Regions from separate parts of the Rhodococcus sp. NPDC058521 genome, predicted to be linked through region 3. Evidence: riboswitches for the same ligand, from Rfam matches in the RefSeq annotation. Region 3 holds a riboswitch; each other region holds the start of a gene.

Region 1 (7,839 bases), on a different contig from region 3:
GCAGTTCGCGGCGCCGTGCAGTTGGCGCTCGTCTCCCTCGTCCTGGCCGCAGCGCTCTCCCGGCTCTGGTCGTCGGTCCTCGTGCTGATCGTCATGTTCGGTGCGGCGGTCTTCACGTCGGGACGGCGAGCCGAAGCGGGTAGGTCTGCTGCGTGGCTCGCCCTTGCTCTGCTGGCCGGTATCGGGACGGTGCTTCCGATGATGCTGATCAGCGGGGTGGTCCCGCTCGAAGGTGTCGCGTTGGTTCCGGTCGGGGGCATCGTCCTCGGTGGCGCGATGACCGCGACATCGTTGGCCGCACGCAAGGCCCTCGACTCGATCGAACAGCGTTGGGGCGAGGTCGAGGCCGCCTTGAGCCTCGGCCTGGACGAGCGCGACTCCAGACTCGAGGTGGTCCGATCCGCAGCCTCCGATGCACTCCTACCGGGGCTCGACCAGACGCGAACCGTGGGGTTGGTGACTCTTCCGGGTGCGTTCGTGGGTGTGCTGCTGGCAAGCGGTTCGGCCGTGCAGGCGGGAGCCGTGCAGATCCTCGTTCTGGTCGGACTGCTACTCGCACAGACCTGTGCTGTCGCGGCCACCGTCGAAATGGTGGCGCGCGGACTGGTTCACCGCCCCCGTGCCGCCGATCGATCCGGGATCACCGGCGTCGACGCCGGTACGTCACCACGGGGTACCCGTCGTCGACGGCTGCGACCGTGGCGGACACGTCGTAGACGGACTGCACCAACTGTTCGGTGATGACCTCGGATGGGTGACCCCACGCCGCCACGGCACCGCGCTGCAGCACGAGTACCCGATCGCAGAACATGGCGGCCAGGTTGAGGTCGTGCAGGGCAATGTAACTGGTGACCGGCAGCTCCGCCACGAGCGACAGAATCTCCAGTTGATGGGAGATATCGAGGTGATTCGTGGGCTCGTCCAACAGGAGTTCGGTGGGCTCCTGCGCAAGAGCCCGCGCGATCTGGGCACGTTGCCGCTCCCCACCCGACAGGGTGTGCCACATCCGCCGTCGATGCTCGGTCATCCCGGTGTTCGCCAACGCGGCGTCGACAGCGCGATCATCGGCGCGGGGGTCGCCCCCGAACAGCCCGCGGTGCGGAATCCGGCCGAGCCGCACCACATCCGCGACCATGATGTCGACCTCGGTGTGAACCTGCTGGTCGACCATCGCAAGCCGACGAGCGAGTTGTCTGCGCGGCAGCGAATGGAGATCCGCACCGTCGACGAGCACCTCCCCGGCATCCGGACGTGATATGCCTGCCAGCACCCGCAGCAGCGAAGACTTGCCGGACCCGTTCGGTCCGAGCAGGCCGATGGTCTGACCCGGATACGACTCGAAGCCCACGTCGTCGAGGACGGTCCGTCCGGCACGGTTCCACCGAATGCCCTTGGCCGACAGGCTCATCTGCTCCTCCTCATTCGGAAGAGGATCACGCCGAACGCCGGTACGCCGATCAGTGCGGTCACGACTCCGACCGGAATCTCCTGAGGTTCGAAGACCGTTCTGGCGATGGCATCGACCCACACCATGAAGATTGCGCCGATCATCACGACGGCCGGCAACAACCGGCTGTGCCTCGGTCCGACCACGAACCGGGCGGCATGCGGCAATACCAGGCCGACGAATCCGATCGCCCCGGCAGCAGCGACGAGAGCGGACGTCACGAGGGCGGTGATCCCGAGGAGGAGGATACGAACCCAGCGCACGGACACGCCCAGTGACGATGCCGCATCGTTGCCGAATGTGAAGGCGTCGAGCGCAGATGCCTTCACCAGGCACAGCACGACGCCGACCGCGACGACCGCGCTGCACACGAGTACATCCGTCCAATCGGCGCCGGCCAGCGAGCCGAGTAGCCAGAACAGGATGCCGCGCGTCTGCTCGGCGTTGGCCGAGGAGATCACGATGAAGGACGTCAGCGCGGCGAACAGTTGGGTGCCCGCAACGCCGGCCAAAACGACGCGTTCGGTGCCGCCACCCGCGCCGGCGGCCAGCAACATGACGAGCGCGAACGACAGCACCGCACCGCCGAAAGCGCCGACGGACAACGACACCGCTCCGCCACCGACACCGAGTACCGCGATCGACACCGCACCGGTCGAAGCGCCGGACGAAATGCCCAGAACGTAGGGGTCGGCGAGTGGGTTTCGGAGCAACGACTGCATGATCGCACCGCACAGGGCGAGCCCGGCTCCGCACACGGCGGCGAGGAGGGTGCGGGGCAGTCGCAGCTCCCACACGATCCCGTCCTTGATTCGACTCACCCCGGAGGTGCCGAGCCCGCAGTGCTCGAGGATCACGGCATAGACGTCGCCGACGGACAGTGCTGCGGGGCCGATGGTGATCGCCACCGCGACGGAGACCACGAGGATCGCCAGCGAACCGGCGAAGAGTGCACCTCGTAGCAGTGCGGAATCGTTGCGGATGGAAGGCGCGATCAATTGGTCATGCCCCAGCCGCGCAGCGCTTCGGCGACCTTCTCGACGCCGTCGACGGTACGGATGGAGGGATTCATGTCGGCCCCGTTGACGATGATGTATCGCTTGTCGCGGACCGCCGAGAGACGCTGGGTTACGGGATTGGATTCGAGGAATGCGATCTTGCTGTCCAGGGAGTCGCCCTCGATCGAGCGGCGGCTCAGATCGCCGAGTACGAGTGCGGTGGGGTCGCGGTCGAGCACCGTCTCCCAACTGACCTGCGGCCATTCGTCGGCGGTGTCGGCAAATATGTTCTGTGCGCCAACCGAATCGGTCATGACACCCGGTGAACCGCAGCACCCCGCCATGTAGGGCGCCTGAATGTCGGCGAACCAGTACGCGAGCGATACCCCGGATGCGTCGATGGCGTCCGACGCCACCTCGAATCGTGCTTGCAGTTCGGAGACGAACTGCTCGCCGCGCTCACGCACGTCGAAGACGGCGGCGAGGTCGCGAATCTCCTTGTATATCGCGTCGATTCTCAGTGGTTCGGTACGGGCGCCGTCCGAATCGCCCCCGTCCGTCTTGCCCTCGCAATCGGCAGGCGAGACGTAGTTGGGGACGCCGAGCTTGTCGAACTGATCTCGATCCGCGACGCCGCCTCCCGGACCCAGCGTGCCGACGAACGACGCCGACACGAAATCGGGCTCGGTGTCCAGGACCACCTCGAAGGCCGGGTTGTTGTCCGTGAGCCGGGGAACGCGCTCGTTGTCGGCGGCGAGGTTGTCACGAACAGGGTCCGTCCAGGTGGCGGTTCCCACCATCCGATCCGCGAGCCCGAGGGAGAGCAGAATCTCGGTCGAACCCTGATTCAGCGATACGGCGCGTCGGGGTGGCGAGTCGACGGTGACGGTGTGTCCGCAGTTCTCGATGGTCACCGGGTAGTTGCCGCCCGACTCGATGTTCTCTCCTGCGCCCTGGTCGTTGGACGCGCAACCGGATGCGAGCAGGACTGCGGCGCACAGGATCGTCGGGGTACGGCGAAGGGATACGTGCACGGTGCGCACAACTCCTCGAGTCGGGGCTCGTTCGCGGAGCCGTGACAACCAGTTGTGAGCGGAGGGCGATCGGACTTCGATTCCTCGTGAATCGTCACCGTTGCGCGTCAGTCCCGGATTCGCACCGGGTTCCCCCTCCGATCACGGGCCGGGAGGCCCGAATCACCGTATACCGGTTCGGTTGCTCGTCGTGAAGGGCGGCCACACGAGTGACGACCTCATGGGTGAGCGAGGGTTGTCTCGGGGTCGAAATCTCAGGGGTCGAATCGGGTATCTCCTGGATGCTGTTTCCCCTGGTGAAGCGAAGTATTCGGGTATGACCACTCGAACCGCAATCACCCGATTCGCAGCCGTCGTCTCCTCGGCTTGTCTCGCCTCGGTCGGTATCGCCGCGGCCGTCGCGCTCGCCCCCACGGCCGCCGCAGCACCCATCGACCACGACGGGCCGAAGCCGATCGTCTACTGCAGTGCCTCCGGCTCCGACAACGAGTACGACCCCGACCCGTATTACGGGGGCACGAGCAACGACGAGTACGACCCGGACGCGCACTACGGCGGGACGGCGACCGATCCGTTCGACCCCGAGCCCTACTACGGTGGTTCGGCGAACGGCGCGTGCACGATTTGAGTCCGTACCTCACTCGAGCTGGGAATTTTCTGTTTCGGGAACAATCCTGCGACACGGCCCGTTGAGCACTACGACAGACTTGAGCGCATGAGACTCAGGTTCGAGTTGACGCCGGGAGCCCTCCGGGTGCAAACTTGAGCGGAGGGCGCTCACCAGCGTCACAATCCAAGCGCCCAATCGCAGCGTTCACACAAGTTCACCAGCTGCAATACGAAAGTGAGGAAACACTTATGGCTCGTGCCGTCGGTATCGACCTCGGTACTACGAACTCGGTCGTGTCTGTGCTGGAAGGCGGCGAGCCCGTAGTGGTCGCCAACGCCGAAGGTTCACGCACGACCCCTTCCGTCGTCGCATTCGCGAAGAACGGTGAGGTCCTGGTTGGCCAGCCCGCCAAGAACCAGGCCGTCACGAACGTCGACCGCACCATCCGCTCCGTCAAGCGCCACATCGGCACCGACTGGAACGTGGAGATCGACGACAAGAAGTACACCTCGCAGGAGATCAGCGCCCGCACGCTCATGAAGCTCAAGCGTGACGCGGAGTCCTACCTGGGCGAGGACATCACGGACGCCGTCATCACGGTTCCCGCATACTTCGAGGACGCACAGCGTCAGGCCACCAAGGAAGCCGGTCAGATCGCGGGCCTCAACGTGCTGCGCATCGTCAACGAGCCCACCGCAGCTGCTCTCGCGTACGGCCTGGACAAGGGCGACAAAGAGCAGACCATCCTGGTCTTCGACCTCGGTGGCGGTACCTTCGACGTCTCGCTGCTCGAGATCGGCGACGGTGTCGTCGAGGTTCGCGCCACGTCCGGTGACAACCACCTCGGTGGTGACGACTGGGATCAGCGCATCGTCGACTGGCTCGTCGAGAAGTTCAAGTCGCAGAACGGCATCGACCTGACCAAGGACAAGATGGCCCTGCAGCGTCTGCGCGAGGCTGCAGAGAAGGCGAAGATCGAACTCTCCTCCGGGCAGAGCACCTCGATCAACCTCCCCTACATCACCGTCGACGCGGACAAGAACCCGCTGTTCCTCGACGAGCAGCTGTCCCGCAGCGAGTTCCAGAAGATCACCTCCGATCTGCTGGACCGCACCCGCGCGCCGTTCCAGGCCGTCGTCAAGGACAGCGGAATCGCCGTCAAGGACATCGACCACGTCGTGCTCGTCGGTGGTTCCACCCGTATGCCCGCAGTCTCCGAGCTCGTCAAGGAACTCACCGGTGGACGTGAGCCCAACAAGGGTGTCAACCCGGACGAGGTCGTGGCCGTCGGTGCCGCACTGCAGGCCGGCGTCCTCAAGGGTGAGGTCAAGGACGTTCTGCTCCTCGACGTCACTCCGCTGTCCCTCGGTATCGAGACCAAGGGTGGCGTGATGACCAAGCTCATCGAGCGCAACACCACCATCCCCACCAAGCGGTCCGAGACCTTCACCACGGCCGACGACAACCAGCCTTCGGTGCAGATCCAGGTGTTCCAGGGTGAGCGCGAGATCGCTTCGCACAACAAGCTGCTCGGCTCCTTCGAGCTCACCGAGCTGCCGCCCGCCCCCCGTGGCGTGCCGCAGATCGAGGTCACCTTCGACATCGACGCCAACGGCATCGTGCACGTGACCGCGAAGGACAAGGGCACCGGCAAGGAGAACACGATCAAGATCCAGGACGGCTCCGGTCTGTCCAAGGAAGAGATCGACCGCATGGTCAAGGACGCCGAGGCTCACGCCGAGGAAGACAAGACCCGTCGTGAAGAGGCCGAGACCCGCAACCAGGCCGAGTCGCTCGTGCACCAGACCGAGAAGTTCATCAAGGACAACGAGGAGAAGGTGCCCGCCGAGACCAAGGAAAAGGTCGAGGCAGCGATCAAGGAGGCGCAGGACGCGCTTGCCGGCACCGACATCTCGGCAGTCAAGGCGGCCGTCGAGAAGCTGGGTGCAGAGTCCCAGGCCCTCGGCCAGGCCATCTACGAGGCCAGTGCCGCCGAGGAAGCGTCCAACACCGACGGTGCATCCGCAGATGGAGGCGCTGACGACGTCGTCGATGCAGAGGTCGTCGACGAGCCGTCCGACTCGGAGAAGAAGTGACGTCCGAGAATTCCGAGCAGGAGCCGGTAACTTTCGTCGACAAGCGAAAGATCGACCCCGATACCGGTGAAGTACGGGAAGTGGCTGGGGAAGCCCAGCCGCTTTCCGGCTCGGAAGTTGCAGGGGACGTGCAGGACGGCGCAGCTCCCGAGGTCGAGGAACCCGCCGCAGAGGCTGCGGCACCCGAGACCGGCGAGCTGGCCGAGCGCACGGCGGACTTGCAGCGTCTGCAGGCCGAGTACGCCAACTACCGTCGCCGCGTGCAGCGGGACAAGCAGTCCGACATCGCCGGTGCCAAGGCGTCGGTAGTGAGTGAACTGCTCGGTGTGCTCGACGATCTGGATCGTGCTCGGGCACACGGCGATCTCGATTCGGGACCGCTGAAGGGTGTGGCGGACAAGCTGACCGGTACTCTCACTTCGCTCGGGTTGAGCGAGTTCGGTGCCGAAGGCGACCCGTTCGACCCGGAACTGCACGAAGCAGTCCAGCACGAGGGCGAGGGCAACGATCCCGTTCTCGGCACGGTGATGCGGAAGGGCTACAGATTCGGTGATCGCGTTCTGCGACATGCGATGGTGGCCGTGACGGATCGTGCCGAGGGGGCAACCCCCGCCGACACCGACCCGGCGTCTGCTGCCGAGTCGGACCAACAGTAAGAAGCGAGAGGAGGGAGACGCCCAGTGAGTCAACGGGAGTGGATAGAGAAGGACTTCTACAAGGAGCTGGGTGTCTCCTCCGACGCCTCGCAAGATGAGATCACGCGGGCTTACCGCAAGCTCGCGTCCAGCCTTCACCCCGACAAGAACCCCGGCGACGCCAAGGCCGAGGAGCGGTTCAAGGCGGTCAGTGAAGCAAAGGCCGTGCTGGGAGATCCTGCCAAGCGCAAGGAATACGACGAGGCCCGTCGACTCTTCGCCAGCGGCGGATTCAGCCGCGGCGGTGGTGGAGGCTTCAATCCCGGTGCCGGAGGCGGTTTCCAAGGCGGCTTCGACATCAACGACCTGTTCGGTGGTGGCGGTGCTGCGGACGGCGGCATCGGCGACATCTTCGGCGGTCTGTTCAACCGCAGTGGCGGAGCCGGTGGTGCTCGCACCAGCCGTCCGCGCCGCGGAAGCGACGTCGAAACGGAGACCACCCTCGATTTTCGCGAAGCCGCGCTCGGCGTCACGGTCCCATTGAGGCTGACCAGTCCGTCGCCGTGCACCACGTGTCACGGCAGCGGCGCCAAGCCCGGCACCAGCCCGCGAGTATGCCCACACTGCAACGGGTCCGGCGTCATCAGCCGCAACCAGGGCGCGTTCGGATTCAGCGAACCCTGTGACGACTGTCGTGGCACCGGCTCGATCATCGACTCGCCGTGCGGGGACTGCCGCGGTAGCGGAGTCACCAACCGCACTCGCACCATCACTGTGCGAGTTCCGGCAGGCGTCAGCGACGGACAGAAGATTCGCCTCGCCGGCCAAGGCGAGGCAGGTCTGCGCGGCGCGCCGTCAGGCGACCTCTTCGTCACAGTTCGGGTCCGCCCGGACAAGGTGTTCGGCCGAAACGGTGACGACCTCACACTCGTGGTTCCGGTCAGCTACGGCGAACTCGTCCTCGGCACCACCGTGTCCGTTCCCACCCTCGAAGGTCGGGTCGGTGTGAAGGTGCCGGC
Region 2 (7,839 bases), on a different contig from region 3:
CACCCATTTGGGAGGGCGAAGACGGTGTGATCGCCTGGCTACTCGGTGGCCCCAATGCCGAATACTCGGTACCGCTGCCAGGCCCAGGGGAGGCCAAGCGTGCGATTCTCGACAGCTACACCAAGGAGCACTCCGCCGAGTACCAGAGTCAGGCCCCGATCGACCTCGCCCGCCGAATGCGCGAGCGTGTCGGCGACCTGTCCCAGATCGCGTCGATCGTCCTGCACACCAGCCACCACACGCACTACGTGATCGGCACGGGCTCGAACGATCCGCAGAAGTTCGATCCCTCGGCCAGCCGTGAGACTCTCGACCACTCGGTGATGTACATCTTCGCCGTGGCGCTCGAGGACGGCGACTGGCATCACGAACGCTCGTATGCTCCCGAGCGCGCCAATCGCACCGAGACGATCGAACTGTGGAACAAGATCTCCACCGCCGAGGATCCGGAGTGGACTCGGCGCTACCACTCGACGGACCCCGACGAGAAGGCGTTCGGCGCACGCGCCGAAATCACCTTGAAGAGCGGCGAAGTCATCACCGACGAACTCGCCGTCGCCGACGCACACCCGCTCGGAGCTCGTCCGTTCGCACGCGACCAGTACATCGCGAAGTTCCGCACCCTCGCAGAGGGCGTCATCGCGCCCGCCGAGCAGGACCGCTTCCTGGACGTCGCGCAGCGGACCCCCGAATTGAAGGCCGGCGAACTGGACCAGCTCACCTTCTCGGTATCCGCCGAAGTTCTGGCCGCGGCACCCACCGTGGCGAAGGGGATCTTCTGATGAGCGCCGCGAGCACTTCGAGGGTGATCGCAGCGCCCACGTCTGCCTCGGACAAGCGGAAAGCGTTTCGAGCGGGCCTGGCGTCGGGCAAGATTCAGCGGATGCCCGGGGCGTTCTCGCCACTCGTTGCGATGTTGGCGCAGGAGATCGGCTTCGAGGGTGTGTACGTCTCCGGCGCCGTCGTCTCGGCGGACCTCGGACTCCCGGACATCGGCCTCACCACTCTCAGTGAGGTTGCGGGACGGGGGCAACAGATCGCACGAGCCACCGACGTCCCCACGCTGATCGACGCGGATACGGGATTCGGCGAGCCGATGAGCGCGGCCCGAACCGTCACCGTGCTCGAAGATGCCGGTCTCGCAGGGTGTCACCTCGAGGACCAGGTCAACCCCAAGCGCTGTGGGCACCTCGACGGCAAGGCGGTCGTACCTGCCGGCGACATGATCCAACGGATCAGAGCTGCCGTGTCTGCGCGCAGGGACCCGGATTTCGTGATCTGTGCACGCACCGATGCGCGCGCTATCGAGGGGCTGGATGCGGCGATCGCACGCGCGAACGCCTACGTCGACGCCGGCGCGGACATGATCTTCGTCGAAGCCCTGGCCGATCCTTCCGAGTTCGAGAAGTTCCGTGCCGGGGTCCAGGTTCCGTTGCTGGCCAACATGACCGAGTTCGGCAAGTCCGAGCTGCTGTCGGCGGGCCAGCTCGAGAACCTCGGGTACAACGTCGTGATCTACCCGGTGTCGACCCTGCGTCTCGCAATGTATGCCGCAGAACAGGGATTGCGTGAGATCGCGGAGACCGGAACCCAGGCGGGCGTCGTGGACCGGATGCAGACTCGCAGTCGGCTGTACGAGTTGCTGCAGTACGAGAACTACAACGAATTCGATTCCGGGATATTCAACTTCGAGCTCCAAGGGGAATCATGACCGACATTCGAAAGGGGTTGACGGGTGTCGTCGTCGATACGACTGCGATCTCCAAGGTGGTACCCGAAACCAACACCCTGACCTACCGGGGATACCCCGTGCAGGACCTCGCGACGCACTGCTCGTTCGAAGAGGTTGCGTACCTGCTGTGGCACGGGGAGCTGCCCGACGAAGGACAGTTGCAGGAATTCGTCCAGCGAGAACGTGCTCAGCGTCGGGCAGATCGGTCGCTGCTGTCGTTGCTCGCGAAGCTTCCCGACACGTGCCATCCGATGGACGTGGTGCGTACCGCGATCAGCTACCTGGGTGCCGAGGATCCAGAAGAGGACGACAACGGCGCGGAGGCCAATCTCGCGAAGTCGCTGCGCATGATGGCGGTTCTTCCCACCGTTGTGGCGGCAGATCTTCGAGGTCGGCGGGGCCTGAACCCCGTCAGCCCGGATCCGAACCTGGGCTTCGCCGAGAACTTCCTGTACATGTCGTTCGGCTCGGTGCCGGACAAGCGGATTGCGAAGGCGTTCGAGACCTCCCTCGTTCTGTACGCGGAGCACAGTTTCAACGCGTCGACATTCGCCGCCCGCGTGGTGACGTCGACGCTGTCCGACATCTACAGTGCGGTGACCGCAGCCATCGGTGCCCTGAAGGGTCCACTGCACGGCGGTGCGAACGAAGCCGTCATGCACATGATGCTCGAAATCGACGACCCGTCGAAGGCGTCGGAGTGGTTGCGGGGCAAGATCGCCGACAAGCAGAAGGTGATGGGTTTCGGTCACCGGGTCTACAAGGACGGCGACTCCCGGGTTCCGTCCATGCGTGACGCTCTGAAGGACGTCGCCGCTGTGACGGACGGCCAGAAGTGGCTCGACATGTACGACGAGCTCGAGCGAACCATGTTCGACGCCACGGGTATCAAACCGAATCTGGACTTCCCGGCCGGCCCTGCCTACTACCTCATGGGTTTCGACATCGAGGTGTTCACACCGATCTTCGTCATGGCACGAATCACGGGGTGGACGGCGCACATCATCGAACAGGGCGCTTCGAACGCCCTGATCAGGCCGCTCAGCGAGTATTCGGGGGTGGAGCAGCGAGCCGTGGCCCGCTGACCCCCGTGAGTGGTTAGCGAGTTCCTGGACTCGCTAACCACTCACAGGCGGGGGCCTACAGCTCGGCGCGAACCAGCTTCGCGGCGTCGACGAGGTTGCGAAGCGACGCCTCGACCTCCGCCGGACCACGAGTCTTCAAGCCGCAGTCAGGATTGACCCAAAGCCGTTCCACAGGGACGGCTTTCAGTGCTTCCCGAAGCGAGGAAGCGATCTCGTCGACACCAGGCACACGCGGGGAGTGGATGTCGTACACACCCGGCCCGACACCGAGGTCGAAGCCCACCGCGTTGAGATCGTCGAGAACCTCCATGTGCGAACGCGCAGCCTCGATCGAGGTCACGTCTGCGTCCAACTTGGCGATGGCCTCGATGACCTCACCGAATTCCGAGTAGCACAGGTGGGTGTGGATCTGTGTCTCGTCGGCTACTCCCGATGTCGCGAGCCGGAACGATCCCACCGACCAGTCGAGGTATCCGGCCTGGTCCGCGCTACGCAGCGGCAGTAGCTCGCGCAGTGCGGGCTCGTCCACCTGAACGACCTTCACGCCCGCATTCTGGAGATCCACCGTCTCCTCGCGAATCGCGAGAGCAACCTGATTGGCGGAGTCCGCCAAGGGCTGGTCGTCGCGCACGAAGGACCACGCAAGAATGGTGACCGGACCGGTGAGCATCCCCTTGACGGGCCGCTCCGTGAGGGTCTGCGCGTACGTGATCCACTCGGTCGTCATCGGCTTGGGGCGGCGCACATCACCGAACAGGATCGGCGGCCGTACGCAGCGGCTTCCGTAGGACTGCACCCAGCCGTTCGCCGTGGCGAAGAATCCGTCCAGCTGCTCGGCGAAGTACTGCACCATGTCGTTGCGCTCCGGCTCGCCGTGCACGAGCACGTCGATGTCGAGCTTTTCCTGCAGCGCGACAACGTCCGCGATCTCTGCGCGCATCCGCGAGAGGTACTCTTCCTGGTCGATCTCACCCTTGCGCAGGGCCGCGCGGGCCACCCGGATCTGTGTGGTCTGCGGGTACGAACCGATCGTCGTGGTGGGGAGCAGTGGAAGGTTCAGCGCCGCCTGTGCCTCACGGCGCTGCGCGGCCGGGCTGCGTCCCGAATCGGACTCGACGATAGAGGCCAGACGGCTCCGCAACTCGGCGTCGTGCAGGCGCGGGTCGCTCGCACGAGTCGAAGCGGCAGCGCGGGCGAGTGCGAATTCTTCCTCGACGGACTCGCGTCCCTCGGTGAGTGCCGTTCCCAGAGCGACTACCTCGCGTACCTTCTCGCTTCCGAACGCGAGCCAGGAGCGCAGTGCCTTGTCGATGCCGGTCTCGGCATCGAGCGTGTAAGGAACGTGCAGGAGCGAGCACGACGTCGAGACCGCCAGGGAACCGGCAGAACCCAGAAGGGTGCTCGCGGACGCAAGTGCCTTCTCGAGGTCGGTGCGCCAGATATTGCGTCCATCGACGACCCCGGCGACGATGTGCTTGCGTGACAGCTCCGGAACGGAAGCGAACGTGTCGTTGCCGGCGACGAGATCGACTGCCAGGCCTTCGATTCCGGTGGCGACCAGGGCGGGGAGAGCATCACCGAGACCGCCGAAGTACGACGCGACGAGGATAGCCGGACGGTTCTCCAGGCCGGACAGCGATTCGTACACCCGTGACGCGACCGCGATTTCCTCGGCCGTGCGGTCGGCGACGAGTGCCGGCTCGTCGAGCTGAACCCACTCGGCCCCCTTGGCGGCGAGGAGCGCGAGAAGTTCGGAATACAGCGGAAGCAGTTCGTCGACACGGTCGAGGAGCGGTGCATCCGATCCGACGGACTTCGAGAGCAGCAGGAACGTCACCGGACCGACGATCACCGGGCGCGCCGGAATGCCCAGTGCACGTGCTTGTTCGAGTTCCGCGAGGACCTTCGACGGGTCGAGGGAGAAGGTGGTGGACGGCGAGATCTCGGGAACGAGGTAGTGGTAGTTCGTGTCGAACCACTTGGTCATCTCGAGGGGCGTCACGGTGTCGTTTCCGCGTGCGGCCGCAAAGTAGCGGTCGAGCGGGTTGTCGATGCCCGCGACGCGGTCGGGGAGCGCGCCGAGCATGGCAGCCGTGTCGAGTACGTGGTCGTAGTACGAGAACGTGTTGACCGGGATCGAGTCGAGGCCGGCGTCGCGCAGCTCGGTCCAGTTCCGAGTGCGGAGGTCGGCGGCGACGGACTCGAGGCCGGCAGCGTCGATCTTGCCCGACCAGTAGCTCTCGACGGCCTTCTTGAGTTCGCGATTCGGACCGATGCGAGGGGAGCCCAGCACGGTCGCGGTGAATGAAAGTGTCACGAGATTCTCCAGTTGCGTAGCGGTACGGACACCACCGGCAAGCGGGTACACCTCTCGAGCCCTGGGTATTGCTGCAAGCGCACGGAGGTCTACGCGCCCATTCCACGAGGCGGTGAACCGTCGAGCACGGCGTGCCCGACACAGTCGGCAGGTCTTCGGACTCGCAGGCTCCCGATGTGACGACATCGGACCTAGTGGCCGTCGCTTCCCAGGCGGTTGCGCCCAGTGCGTGGTGACGGCGGTCGTTCCTGCTCACCGCTGCGGGACAGTTCCGGATTCTCACCGGATTCCCTCTCACACGAGTCACCGGAGTGACGCGTGCTTCGACGCCGAGTGTGGTCTTCGGGGCTCCTCACGACCGCACAGGGCGAACCAGCTGCAGTGCCAAGCATAGGCGCAGTGCCTCTGTGAGCGGCAGACGAGTCCATGCACTCGTCAACCGCACGGTGGCGCGGACGCTTACCGGCCGCTACTGTGGTCCGCATGCAGCGCACGTATTTCTGGTTTAGCAGGTCGGCCCCGGGTGGGTCGGTCGGTGTAACCACGCGCTGACCTCCCACTCCACGAGCCGGATCACAGACCGGCTCGCGGAGTTCCTCGAAGGCTTCGAGGGTCGGTCGGAACAGGAAACCGACATCATGTCCGTCACTCTGGACAACCACCATCTCGACAATCAGCGAACGGTCCAGCTCAGTCCGCTCGTGCCCCCGAACGTGGTTCGGGGCGAACTCGGGCCCGACGACGTAGCGTCCGCGACCGTACGCACCGGCCGCGCCAACACCGTCGACATCCTGAACGGGGACGACGACCGCCTGCTGGTCGTGGTCGGGCCGTGCTCGGTGCACGACCCCGTCGCTGCGATGGACTACGCACGCCGTTTGGCGTCCAAAGCAGAGGAACTTCGCGCCGACCTGCAGATCGTCATGCGGGTGTACTTCGAGAAGCCGCGCACCACGCTGGGGTGGAAGGGTCTGCTCAACGACCCCCACCTGGACGGGACGTTCGATATCGACAGCGGTCTGCGAATCGGCCGGAAGCTGCTTCTCGACATTTCGCGTCTCGGGCTACCCGTCGGGTGTGAATTCCTCGATCCGATCATGCCGCAGTACATCGCGGACCTCGTTTCCTACGGGGCCATCGGTGCGCGAACGGCGGCGAGCCAAGTGCACAGGCAGTTGTGCAGCGCGCTGTCGATGCCCGTCGGGATCAAGAATTCCACGGAAGGGGACGTGCAGGTCGCGGTCGACGGCACGCGCGCCGCAGGTGCGAGCCACGTGTTCCCCGGAACCGATCTGGACGGTCATGCGGCTCTGGTGAAGACAGTGGGAAACCCCGACTGTCACGTGATTCTGCGGGGCGGCAGCCAGGGGCCGAACTACGATGCGGAAACGGTCGCAGACACGGTTGCGCGACTTCGCAAGTCGGGTTTGCCCGAACGCGTCGTGGTGGATGCCAGCCACGGCAACAGTTCGAAGAACCACGAGAAGCAGATCGACGTGGTCTCCGATCTGAGTGAGCGGATCGCGAACGGAGAGAAGAGAATCGTCGGCGTGATGCTGGAAAGCTTCCTCGAAGCCGGCAGGCAGGACCTTGCGCTTGGCCGTTCCGACGAACTGGTCTACGGCAAGTCGATCACCGATGCCTGCCTCGGCTGGGAAACCACGGCAGCCCAGCTGGATCGGCTGGCGAATGCGGTGGCCGCGCGACGGTGACGCGTCAGCGAACGCCTCTCGTGCGGAACTGCACACTGATCCGCGGTCCGGTCGGGCGGGCGCTCTTGGGGATGGAATGTTCCCAGGTGCGTTGGCACGAACCGCCCATGACCACCAGATCACCGTGTCCCACGGTGAATTTCAGCGATTGTCCACCGCCGCGCGGCCGCAACATCAGCGGCCGTGCGGCGCCGAGTGACACGATGGCAACCATGGTGTCCTCGGTGCGGCTGCGGCCTGTGTCGTCCCCGTGCCAGGCGACGCTGTCGTTTCCGTCCCGGTAGTAACAGAGGCCCGCCGTGGCGAACCGTTCACCGAGTTCGGGTTCGTAATGGTCGGACAGTGCTTCGCGGCAGGCGTGCAGCAGCGGGTCGGGAAGCTGATCTTTCTCGGCGTAGAACCTGACGAGTCGCGGTACGTCCACCACACGGTCGTACATGGTGCGGCGTTCTGCCCGCCACGGTGTTTCCGTGACGAGCCGGTCGAACAGGTCCTCCGAGCCGGTCAACCAGCCGGGACGAGCGTCGACCCACGCGCCGCGACTGAGCGCGTGCCGCCGAAGAGACCCGCTCAGGACGCCGAGCTGCGTCCCGAGCGCGGGGTCGTCGAACAGCGATGGCTGGAGCATGCGGTCCAGCATACTCCAGCCATCGAACATATGTTCTAATTCATCGGATCGCGGTGAAGTCCCTGCTCCCGAGATACCTGGGTCGCGGGCTCGGCGCGGAGAACGGGTCCGTCGGGGTGTTCTCCACACTGTTGAACACGACGAAAAGGTTCGAGCGAGCGAACGGCGTGATGTTTCCATTCGAGCCGTGCATGCAGTTGGAGTCGAAGACGGTCGCCGAACCGGCATGACCGGTCATGACTTCGATTCCGTACTCGTTGGCCATGCGGGACAACATGCGCTCGTCGGGTGAACCAGTGGGCGGAGCGGTGCTGACCAGTGATTCCTTGTAGTAGTTGTCCGGAGTGCGGCCGGAACACGAGACG
Region 3 (7,839 bases):
TGACCACGCGCTGGCCGTATGCCAGACAAGCCATGCCCTGCGCCTCGTCGAATGCGGTGGAGAAGATTCCGCCGTGAATGACGCCCGGGCCGCCTTGGTAGCGCTTCGCCACCTCGAGACGCCCCCACACCTCGAGTCCCTCGCCCGCGACGAAACTCATCGTCATTCCGGACGGCTGGTCGTCTCCACAGCCGAAGCATTTCGACCAGTGCTGCGGCAACGGACTGCCGGCTTCGGGAAAGTTGTCCGGACGCACCGGCACGATGACGTCGTCGGGCAAAGTCCAGGTACTACTCATGACTAGGTAATCTAATTGCGGGCCCGGCGGCGCCGCGCAACCGGACCCTGCAGAAAGTGACGTCGACCTCAGCAGGAGTTTCGCGATGAACGATGCCGAATCGTCGGCTGCGCTGCGCGAAACCATTGCCCGTCTCGCCCCCGGAACCGCCCTGCGTGACGGGCTCGAACGAATCCTTCGCGGTCGAACCGGTGCGCTCATCGTGCTCGGTTACGACGAGCAGATGGAAGAGCTGTGCGACGGCGGCTTCGAACTGGACGTCGAGTTCGCACCCACCCGACTCCGAGAACTGTCGAAGATGGACGGTGCCGTGGTGTTGTCCACCGACGGCTCGCGAATCGTCCGCGCCAACGTCCAACTGGTTCCCGACCCGAAATTGCCGACCGTCGAGTCCGGCACCCGGCACCGCGCCGCCGAGCGGACGGCAATGCAGACCGGGTATCCGGTGGTGTCGGTCAGCCAGTCGATGAGCATCGTGAGCGTCTATGCGAGCGGGATTCGACACGTGATCGACGGCTCGGCCACGATCCTCTCCCGCGCGAACCAGGCTGTCGCAACGCTCGAGCGCTACAAGGCACGGCTGGACGAAGTCACTCGGCAGCTGTCCGTCGTGGAGATCGAGGACTTCGTCACCCTTCGCGATGCGCTCACGGTCGTGCAGCGTCTCGAGATGGTTCGCCGTGTCTCCGTCGAGATCGAGCAGGATGTTCTCGAACTGGGCACCGACGGTCGTCAGCTCGCATTACAGCTCGAAGAACTGGTCGGCGACAACGACGTGTCCCGCCAGTTGATCGTGCGCGATTACCTGGCAGGCCGGGGGCCCGCATCGGCGACGGATGTGGACAACGCGCTCGCCGCGCTGGATGCGATCACGGACGCCGACCTGTTGGACCTCACCGTCCTGGCGCGCGCATTCGGTTATCCGGGAACGATAGAGGCACTCGAAGCGCCGATGAGCCCTCGCGGTTACCGAGTACTCACACGGGTTCCGCGATTGCAGTTCAACCAGATTCACCGTCTCGTCGGGTCGTTCGGAACCCTTCAGGGGCTGCTTGCCGCTACGGCCGCAGACCTGCAGTCGGTGGAGGGCATAGGCGGACTGTGGGCACGTCACATCCGTGAAGGTCTGTCCCGCCTGGCGGAGAGTTCGATCGCCGGCCCTTACGAGTGACCGCTGTCCACCACGGACACGAGCGCAACGCGAACAGCATCGAGGTGCTCGGCCATGGCTCGTGCCGCCGAGTCGTAATCGCCGGGTTCGATTCCGTCCACGATCCGCGAATGATCTTCGGCTCGTCGCGGGTGGCAACGGGTTTGCAGTGGCCAGATTCGACAACCGCGACCCAGGGAAATCGACCCGGATGCCCGACGCGGCCGAGAGCAACCCGATCGGAACCGTGTTCGCGGGCGCAAAACCGACTCCGTACACATCCGAGGAGTTGGTGGACGACGCGTTAGCGGTGCTCGACGAACTCGGATGGCAGCAGGCACACGTCTTTCGGACACTCCCTCGGCGGTGTCCTTGCACAGCGCTTGGCTCTACGCCACCCGGACCGAGTACTCACGACCACGACGTCCGCGTCACTTCCCAGCGACGTTTCCGGGCTTCGTGTGCTCCGCTACCTACGACCGGGGTCTGCTGACCAAACTCGCGCTCACCCGATTCCCGGACGGGCGGGAAGGCGACATCGAACCTGCGATGGCAGTCTGGCGGGGTCTTGCGGCACCGGACTACCCGTTCGACGAAGCAGGTCCGCGCGCCTGGGTCGAAGCCGCAGCCAACTCCGGACCACGCGACCAGAAGGCACAGAGCCACCAGATAGGCGCCAAATGGCACGGCCCGCGGCTGTGCGAACTGCGGAATCCGGTTCTGCCCGATCCATCGAAGGCGCTCGTCTTCGAGTGTTTCCGGGCGTAGGCCACGACATCCCTGCCCCGCTGTGGCAGACGGTCGCCGAGGATGTGAGTGCGCTGGCGATCAGCCGAAGTTGAACGGCTCGGGAGCACTGCGAAGCTGCCCGAGCTGACCGACGACGGTATAAGCACCGGGTCCGATCGGATCACGCTGCGGTTCGGGCTGTTCCAGGCAATCGGGAGCGGACGTCTTCGCCGACCACTTCACCGAGAACACCGCCTGCTCACCCGGAGCGAGAGTACGAAGGTCCGGTTCACCCTGCGGGAAACAGTCGATGTTGGACCACAGGCGCTGATTGCCGTCGAGGGTGTATACGAGCACCTGCTGCAGGCCGCTCCCCAAGTCTCGCTCGCACGGAGTGGTTCCGATATTGGTGATGACGGTGGTGAAGGTCGGCTCTTCCCCGGGCGCATAGTTCGGCTTCTCACCGGTCGCCTTGATGGCGAGCGACTGATCGGGGCACTGACCCGCAGGAACCGGCTCTGCGCTCGTCGACGAAGTGGACGACGCACCCGAGGAAGTCTCCGAGCCGCTGCTCGACTCACTCGAACCACTCGAGTCTCCGGCGCCGCCGGAACCCTCGCCTTCACTCTTGGCGTCCGACTTCTCGCTCGAGGTGGCGGGAGCCGAGGTCAACGACGACGTGGCCGCCGCAGCGCCCGTGTCCGGGTCGTCACCGCCCCCGCCCAACGAACGCAGCAACCACACCAGGAGTGCCACGACGACGACGCCGACACCGATCGCGAGTGCACGGCGGCGCCAGTAGATCTCGGGGGGCAACGGTCCATTAGGTTCGAGCACGACGTCAACGGTAGTTCGGTGTGCTCGACCTGTGGCTCACCAGGCACGGCGTGTCGCTCAGCCGACGGTCTCGCCGATGTCTCCCACCACGCCTTGAAGGTGCATTCTGCTGTCCGAGAGGTTGTATGTGACGCCTGCCACCGCGCAGGTTCCGTTCGCGATTCGCTCGGCGATGATTCGGGATCGCTGTTGCAGAAGCGAGGCCGTCTCGAGGGCGTGGCGTGCCACGAATTCGTCCGGGGTGGTCAAGCCTTCGTTTCGTCCCATCAGAATCGACGGGGCTACGCGCTCGACCAGGGTACGAATGAACCCGTTCGGAATATTGCCGTTGTCCAGTGCATCCATGGTGGCCTTCACGGCACCGCAGCCCTCGTGGCCGAGCACCACGATGAGCGGAACGTTCAGAATGTCCACCGCATACTCGATCGATCCGAGCACCGAATCGTCGATGGCCTGACCAGCGGTTCGGACGACGAACATGTCCCCCAGACCCTGATCGAAGATGATCTCGGCGGCGACGCGCGAGTCACCACAGCCGAACAGCACGGCGGTCGGGTGTTGCTCCTTGACGAGCTTCGCTCGGTCGGCGATCCCCTGGCTGGGGTGGATCGAAGCACCGTTGACGAAGCGGTCGTTACCCTGGCGCAGTGACTTCCAGGCCGATATTGGATTCGAGTTGGGCATGGGGCCATTGTGCACCCACCCGGTTTCGGCCGTTGGGCGAGCACATTACGTCTACCCGACGTAACCAGGAGAGAGAGTGTGAGAACAGGTGACGGTTGACGCGTCGGCCCTGATCGCGTGGTACGAAACCCACGCCCGCGACCTGCCCTGGAGGCGGGAAGATGTCACCGCTTGGCACATTCTGATGAGCGAGATCATGCTCCAACAAACCCCGGTGGCGCGGGTGGCTCCGACCTGGGAGGAGTGGGTCGAGCGTTGGCCCGTTCCATCCGCCATGGCCGCATCCAGTCAGGCAGACGTGCTGCGCGCCTGGGGCAGGCTCGGGTATCCGCGGCGTGCGATGCGGCTGCACGAATGTGCCGGGGTCCTTGCGACCCGTCATCAGGATCTGGTGCCCGACGACGTCGACACGCTGCTGGGTCTTCCCGGCATCGGCGCCTATACCGCTCGCGCCGTCGCGTGTTTCGCCTACGGACAGAAAGTTCCTGTCGTGGACACCAACGTGCGTCGTGTGGTCGCCCGAGCGGTGGACGGTTCCGCCGAGCCCGGAAATCCTTCCAACACCCGAGACCTCGCCGCCGTCGAAGCACTCCTGCCCCGAACCCGGGCCCGCGCCGCGACCTTCTCGGCCGCACTCATGGAACTGGGCGCAACGGTCTGCACGGCCCGCAAGCCCGCCTGCGAACGTTGCCCGCTTCCCGCGTGTGCGTGGACCGACGCGGGACGCCCCGAGTACACCGGCGAACGGCGCAAGGTGCAGAAATTCGCGGGCACCGATCGTCAGGTGCGCGGAAAGCTGATGGCAGTTCTGCGCGAAAGCGAAAGTCCGGTCGAACGGGCTCGCCTTGACACCGTCTGGCTCACCGACCCGGGCCAGCGCGACCGAGCGCTCGATTCGCTCCTCGTCGACGGCCTCGTGGAACAGACCGACGACGGACAGTTCGCGCTCGCCGGCGAGGCCTGAATCTCCCCACCCCTTGCTGACGAATGTCACACCGGTTCGCGTGAGTCGAACCGGTGTGACATTCGTCAGGGGTGGGGAAGGGGTTTCAGGCCGCGCAAGAAGTCTTCGACCACCTCGCGGTACCGGACAGGCTGGTCATCGTGGACCAGGTGACCGGCGTCGGTGATGCGTACGTACTGCGCCGACGCATGTTCGTCGGCCATGCGCCGCATCTGCCCGGCAGGCGTGATGGTGAACTCGCCTTCGATCAACAACGCAGGCACGTCCACCGCTTGCCACTGATCCCAGAAATGACGACCACCCCATTCCTCGGAGATGTCCCGGAATGTCGCAACGTCACCGTGCAGATACCAACCCCCGTCGCGCTTCTCGAACGCGTCCAGGAAGTAGCGTCCCGCGACCGGGCCGAAGTACTCGATCGCAGATTCCTCGGTCGGGAAAGGTTGCGGCCACTCCTCGATCATCGCGGCCCAATCCCGGGCCGTGCGACCACGAAAGTCGGGCGCCATGTCCTCGAGGACGAGCGCGCGCACCCGATCCGGGTGCGCCGCAGTGAACGCCCACGCGTGCAACGCACCCATCGAGTGCCCGATCACGATCATCGGTTTCCGGATCGATTCCACGTGAGCCGCCAGGTCTTCCACGAACGCCTCGGTGGTCAGTTCGCCCGGCTCGGGCCGCCCGTGCCCCGCCGCGTCGAACGTGTACACGTGCCCGTGCTCTCGGAGCCATGGAACCTGACGTCGCCACGTCTGCGCACTGCCCATCAACCCGTGCAGCAGCAGAATCGGCGAACCGCCCCCGCCCTCGTCGTGAAGTGCATGATCGTCCGACACGGCTGCCACGTTAGCGGAGTAGCCTCACCGACATGGCTGTCGTCAAGATCAACGCAATCGAAATCCCCGAGGGTGCAGGCGCCGAGCTGGAGAAGCGCTTCGCGAACCGCGCACATGCCGTCGAGAACTCGCCCGGCTTCCTCGGATTCCAACTGCTGCGCCCGGTCAAGGGCGAGAACCGCTACTTCGTGGTCACCCAGTGGGAGACGGAGGAAGCCTTCGAGGCGTGGCGTGACGGCCCGGCACGGGAGGCTCATGCCGGTGAGCGCCAGAAGCCCGTCGCCTCGGGTGCTTCCCTGCTCGAGTTCGAGGTCGTGCTGGACGTGGCCGCGAAGGCTTGATCACCACGAGCTCGTTGACACCGGCTACCCGCCGGTGTCAAAGTTCGCAGGACAAAGCGATTGTTCGGCAGGAATCCGGTGCAATTCCGGAGCGGTCGCGCCACTGAAAAGCCAGACACTGTCGGCCATCGTATGGACACCTAGGGGACGCGCAATCCCAGGAGGAACCACCCGTGGCACTCGCCTACTCTCCCGAGGCATCGGTCGACTCGACCAAACTGGCCGTCATCGCGTTCGCGGTCGTACTGCTCTCCATGCTCGCGCTGTACATAGTGGGATTCGATCAGGGTGCGGTCTCGCGCACCGGCATGTTCATGCACGAACTGATGCATGACGGACGCCACCTGATGGGCCTGCCGTGCCACTGACGACCGGTTCGCACATCGGCACCCAGTCGTTCACGAAGCTCCTCATCCGCGGCCTGCTGGCCGGACTGATCGCCGGAATCCTTGCCGGCGGCGTGGCATTCGTCCTCGGCGAGCCCCACGTGGACTCCGCGATCGCGCTCGAGGAAGCCCAGTCCGCGGCCGAGCCGCACGACCACGAAGCTGCAGGTGGGCATTCGCACGACGAAGAGGATGCCCTGGTCAGCCGAGACGGACAGAAGGGCGGCCTCTTCCTGGCCACCGCACTGGCCGGCCTTGCCCTCGGTGCCATCTACGCCGTCGTCATGCACTACGCACGTCGACTCACCGCACTGTCGGGAGCAGCCCTGGCTCTGACCCTGGCAGGTCTCGGCTGGCTAGCGATCGAAGCCGTTCCGTTCTTCAAGTACCCCGCAAACCCACCAGCGGTAGGCGACCCCGAGACCATCAACCAGCGCACGTGGCTGTGGCTTGCTGCTGTCGTGCTGGGACTGTTGGCGGTCGCGGTGGCCGTATTCGTGGCGGGGCGAGTGGCAGACCAGAACTTCGCCTCGGTACGGGTGATCGCGCCGGTCGCAGCGTTTCTGGTGGTCGTTGTCATCGGCTATGCGGCGCTACCGAGCATCAACGAAGTCGGCGAGGACTTCCCCGCCACTCTGCTGTGGGAATTCCGTCTCTCGTCTCTCGCAACCCAGGCCACGCTGTGGTTGGCACTGGGCGCCGCATTCGCGTTCCTCACCGACCGCGCCGCGAACCGAAAGCCGATTGGCTAGCACCTGAGTACGGGGTCCGATCGGCACCTCGGAGTGATGTGAGCAGGGCCCCTGCGCCGTGAGCATGAAGTGATCACACTTCGACCTCTCAGCAAGGGGCTTTGTCATGTCGGTGGTTCGAGAACAGCGCGTCACCCCACCCGCCTCGGTCGACCGGGCGTATTGGTTGCTCGCGCTTGCGCTCTCGGCAGGAGTTGTCGAAACGATCGCTCACGTGTCGACGGCCCTGCAAGAACCCGATGTGAACCTGTCGTCCGTCGGCTTGCAGGTCCTGGTCCGTCTCTCCGTGTACGCAGCGGTGTTGGTCGTGATGGGCCGACTTCGAGCGGGCGAGGGTTGGGCGCGAATCGTCCTCGTCGTAGGACTCGGCACGGCCGGAATCGCTTCGCTCGTGTCCGAGCCCCTCACCTGGATGCTGTCGGGCAATTCGCTCCCCGAACTCACCCTGTACAGCGCCGTGATTCTCACTGCACGAACCGTTCATCTCCTTGCCGTGATCACGGCGATCGCCTTGATGCTCACGCCGAGCTCCGGACGGTTCTTCGGCCGTCACATCCAGACCGCGCCGAATCAGCGCCACCGCAGAAGGGCCGCGGCGTAACGTCTGAAAGAACGGGCAATTGCTCGACACCCACCCTCCAGGGGGCACGTATGGATCTGGCATATACGCCGAACCGGCATCTCACCGACACCATCGGCATCACGCTCGCAGCAGTTGGTGCCGTTCTCCTGGCACTGCTCACGCTCTACCTGGTCGGATTCGATCAGGGGGCCATTTCTCGCAGCGGCATGTACCTCCACGAACTGATGCACGACGGCCGCCATCTGATGGGCCTGCCCTGCCACTGACCCGGTGAGCGCG

What was found. Region 3 has a riboswitch for cobalamin ahead of ACFWO3_RS15960 (CbtB domain-containing protein). Riboswitches for the same ligand answer to the same signal wherever they lie in the genome.
Region 1: another riboswitch for cobalamin. It lies ahead of ACFWO3_RS20395 (ABC transporter substrate-binding protein); the one in region 3 lies ahead of ACFWO3_RS15960 (CbtB domain-containing protein).
Region 2: another riboswitch for cobalamin. It lies ahead of metE (5-methyltetrahydropteroyltriglutamate--homocysteine S-methyltransferase); the one in region 3 lies ahead of ACFWO3_RS15960 (CbtB domain-containing protein).

The regions. Positions count from the first base shown of each region.
Region 1 covers NZ_JBHXNL010000017.1:80,881-88,719, forward strand. The annotation lists gene ACFWO3_RS20380 (ABC transporter permease) at 1-741, shown strand, start outside; gene ACFWO3_RS20385 (ABC transporter ATP-binding protein) at 641-1,408, opposite strand; gene ACFWO3_RS20390 (FecCD family ABC transporter permease) at 1,405-2,442, opposite strand; gene ACFWO3_RS20395 (ABC transporter substrate-binding protein) at 2,442-3,479, opposite strand; cobalamin riboswitch at 3,522-3,656, opposite strand; gene ACFWO3_RS20400 (hypothetical protein) at 3,796-4,107, shown strand; gene dnaK (molecular chaperone DnaK) at 4,338-6,185, shown strand; gene grpE (nucleotide exchange factor GrpE) at 6,182-6,841, shown strand; gene dnaJ (molecular chaperone DnaJ) at 6,866-7,839, shown strand, end outside.
Region 2 covers NZ_JBHXNL010000003.1:121,234-129,072, reverse strand. The annotation lists gene prpD (2-methylcitrate dehydratase PrpD) at 1-782, shown strand, start outside; gene prpB (methylisocitrate lyase) at 782-1,711, shown strand; gene ACFWO3_RS06990 (bifunctional 2-methylcitrate synthase/citrate synthase) at 1,708-2,817, shown strand; gene metE (5-methyltetrahydropteroyltriglutamate--homocysteine S-methyltransferase) at 2,873-5,134, opposite strand; cobalamin riboswitch at 5,263-5,460, opposite strand; gene ACFWO3_RS06980 (3-deoxy-7-phosphoheptulonate synthase) at 5,773-6,846, shown strand; gene ACFWO3_RS06975 (alpha-ketoglutarate-dependent dioxygenase AlkB) at 6,851-7,474, opposite strand; gene thpD (ectoine hydroxylase) at 7,515-7,839, opposite strand, start outside.
Region 3 covers NZ_JBHXNL010000010.1:60,494-68,332, reverse strand. The annotation lists gene ACFWO3_RS16000 (PaaI family thioesterase) at 1-298, opposite strand, end outside; gene disA (DNA integrity scanning diadenylate cyclase DisA) at 384-1,469, shown strand; gene ACFWO3_RS15990 (hypothetical protein) at 1,776-2,216, shown strand; gene ACFWO3_RS15985 (hypothetical protein) at 2,277-3,014, opposite strand; gene ACFWO3_RS15980 (carbonic anhydrase) at 3,072-3,698, opposite strand; gene ACFWO3_RS15975 (A/G-specific adenine glycosylase) at 3,787-4,662, shown strand; gene ACFWO3_RS15970 (alpha/beta fold hydrolase) at 4,728-5,498, opposite strand; gene mhuD (mycobilin-forming heme oxygenase MhuD) at 5,531-5,839, shown strand; cobalamin riboswitch at 5,855-5,980, shown strand; gene ACFWO3_RS15960 (CbtB domain-containing protein) at 6,013-6,207, shown strand; gene ACFWO3_RS15955 (CbtA family protein) at 6,198-6,977, shown strand; gene ACFWO3_RS15950 (hypothetical protein) at 7,084-7,578, shown strand; gene ACFWO3_RS15945 (CbtB-domain containing protein) at 7,629-7,826, shown strand.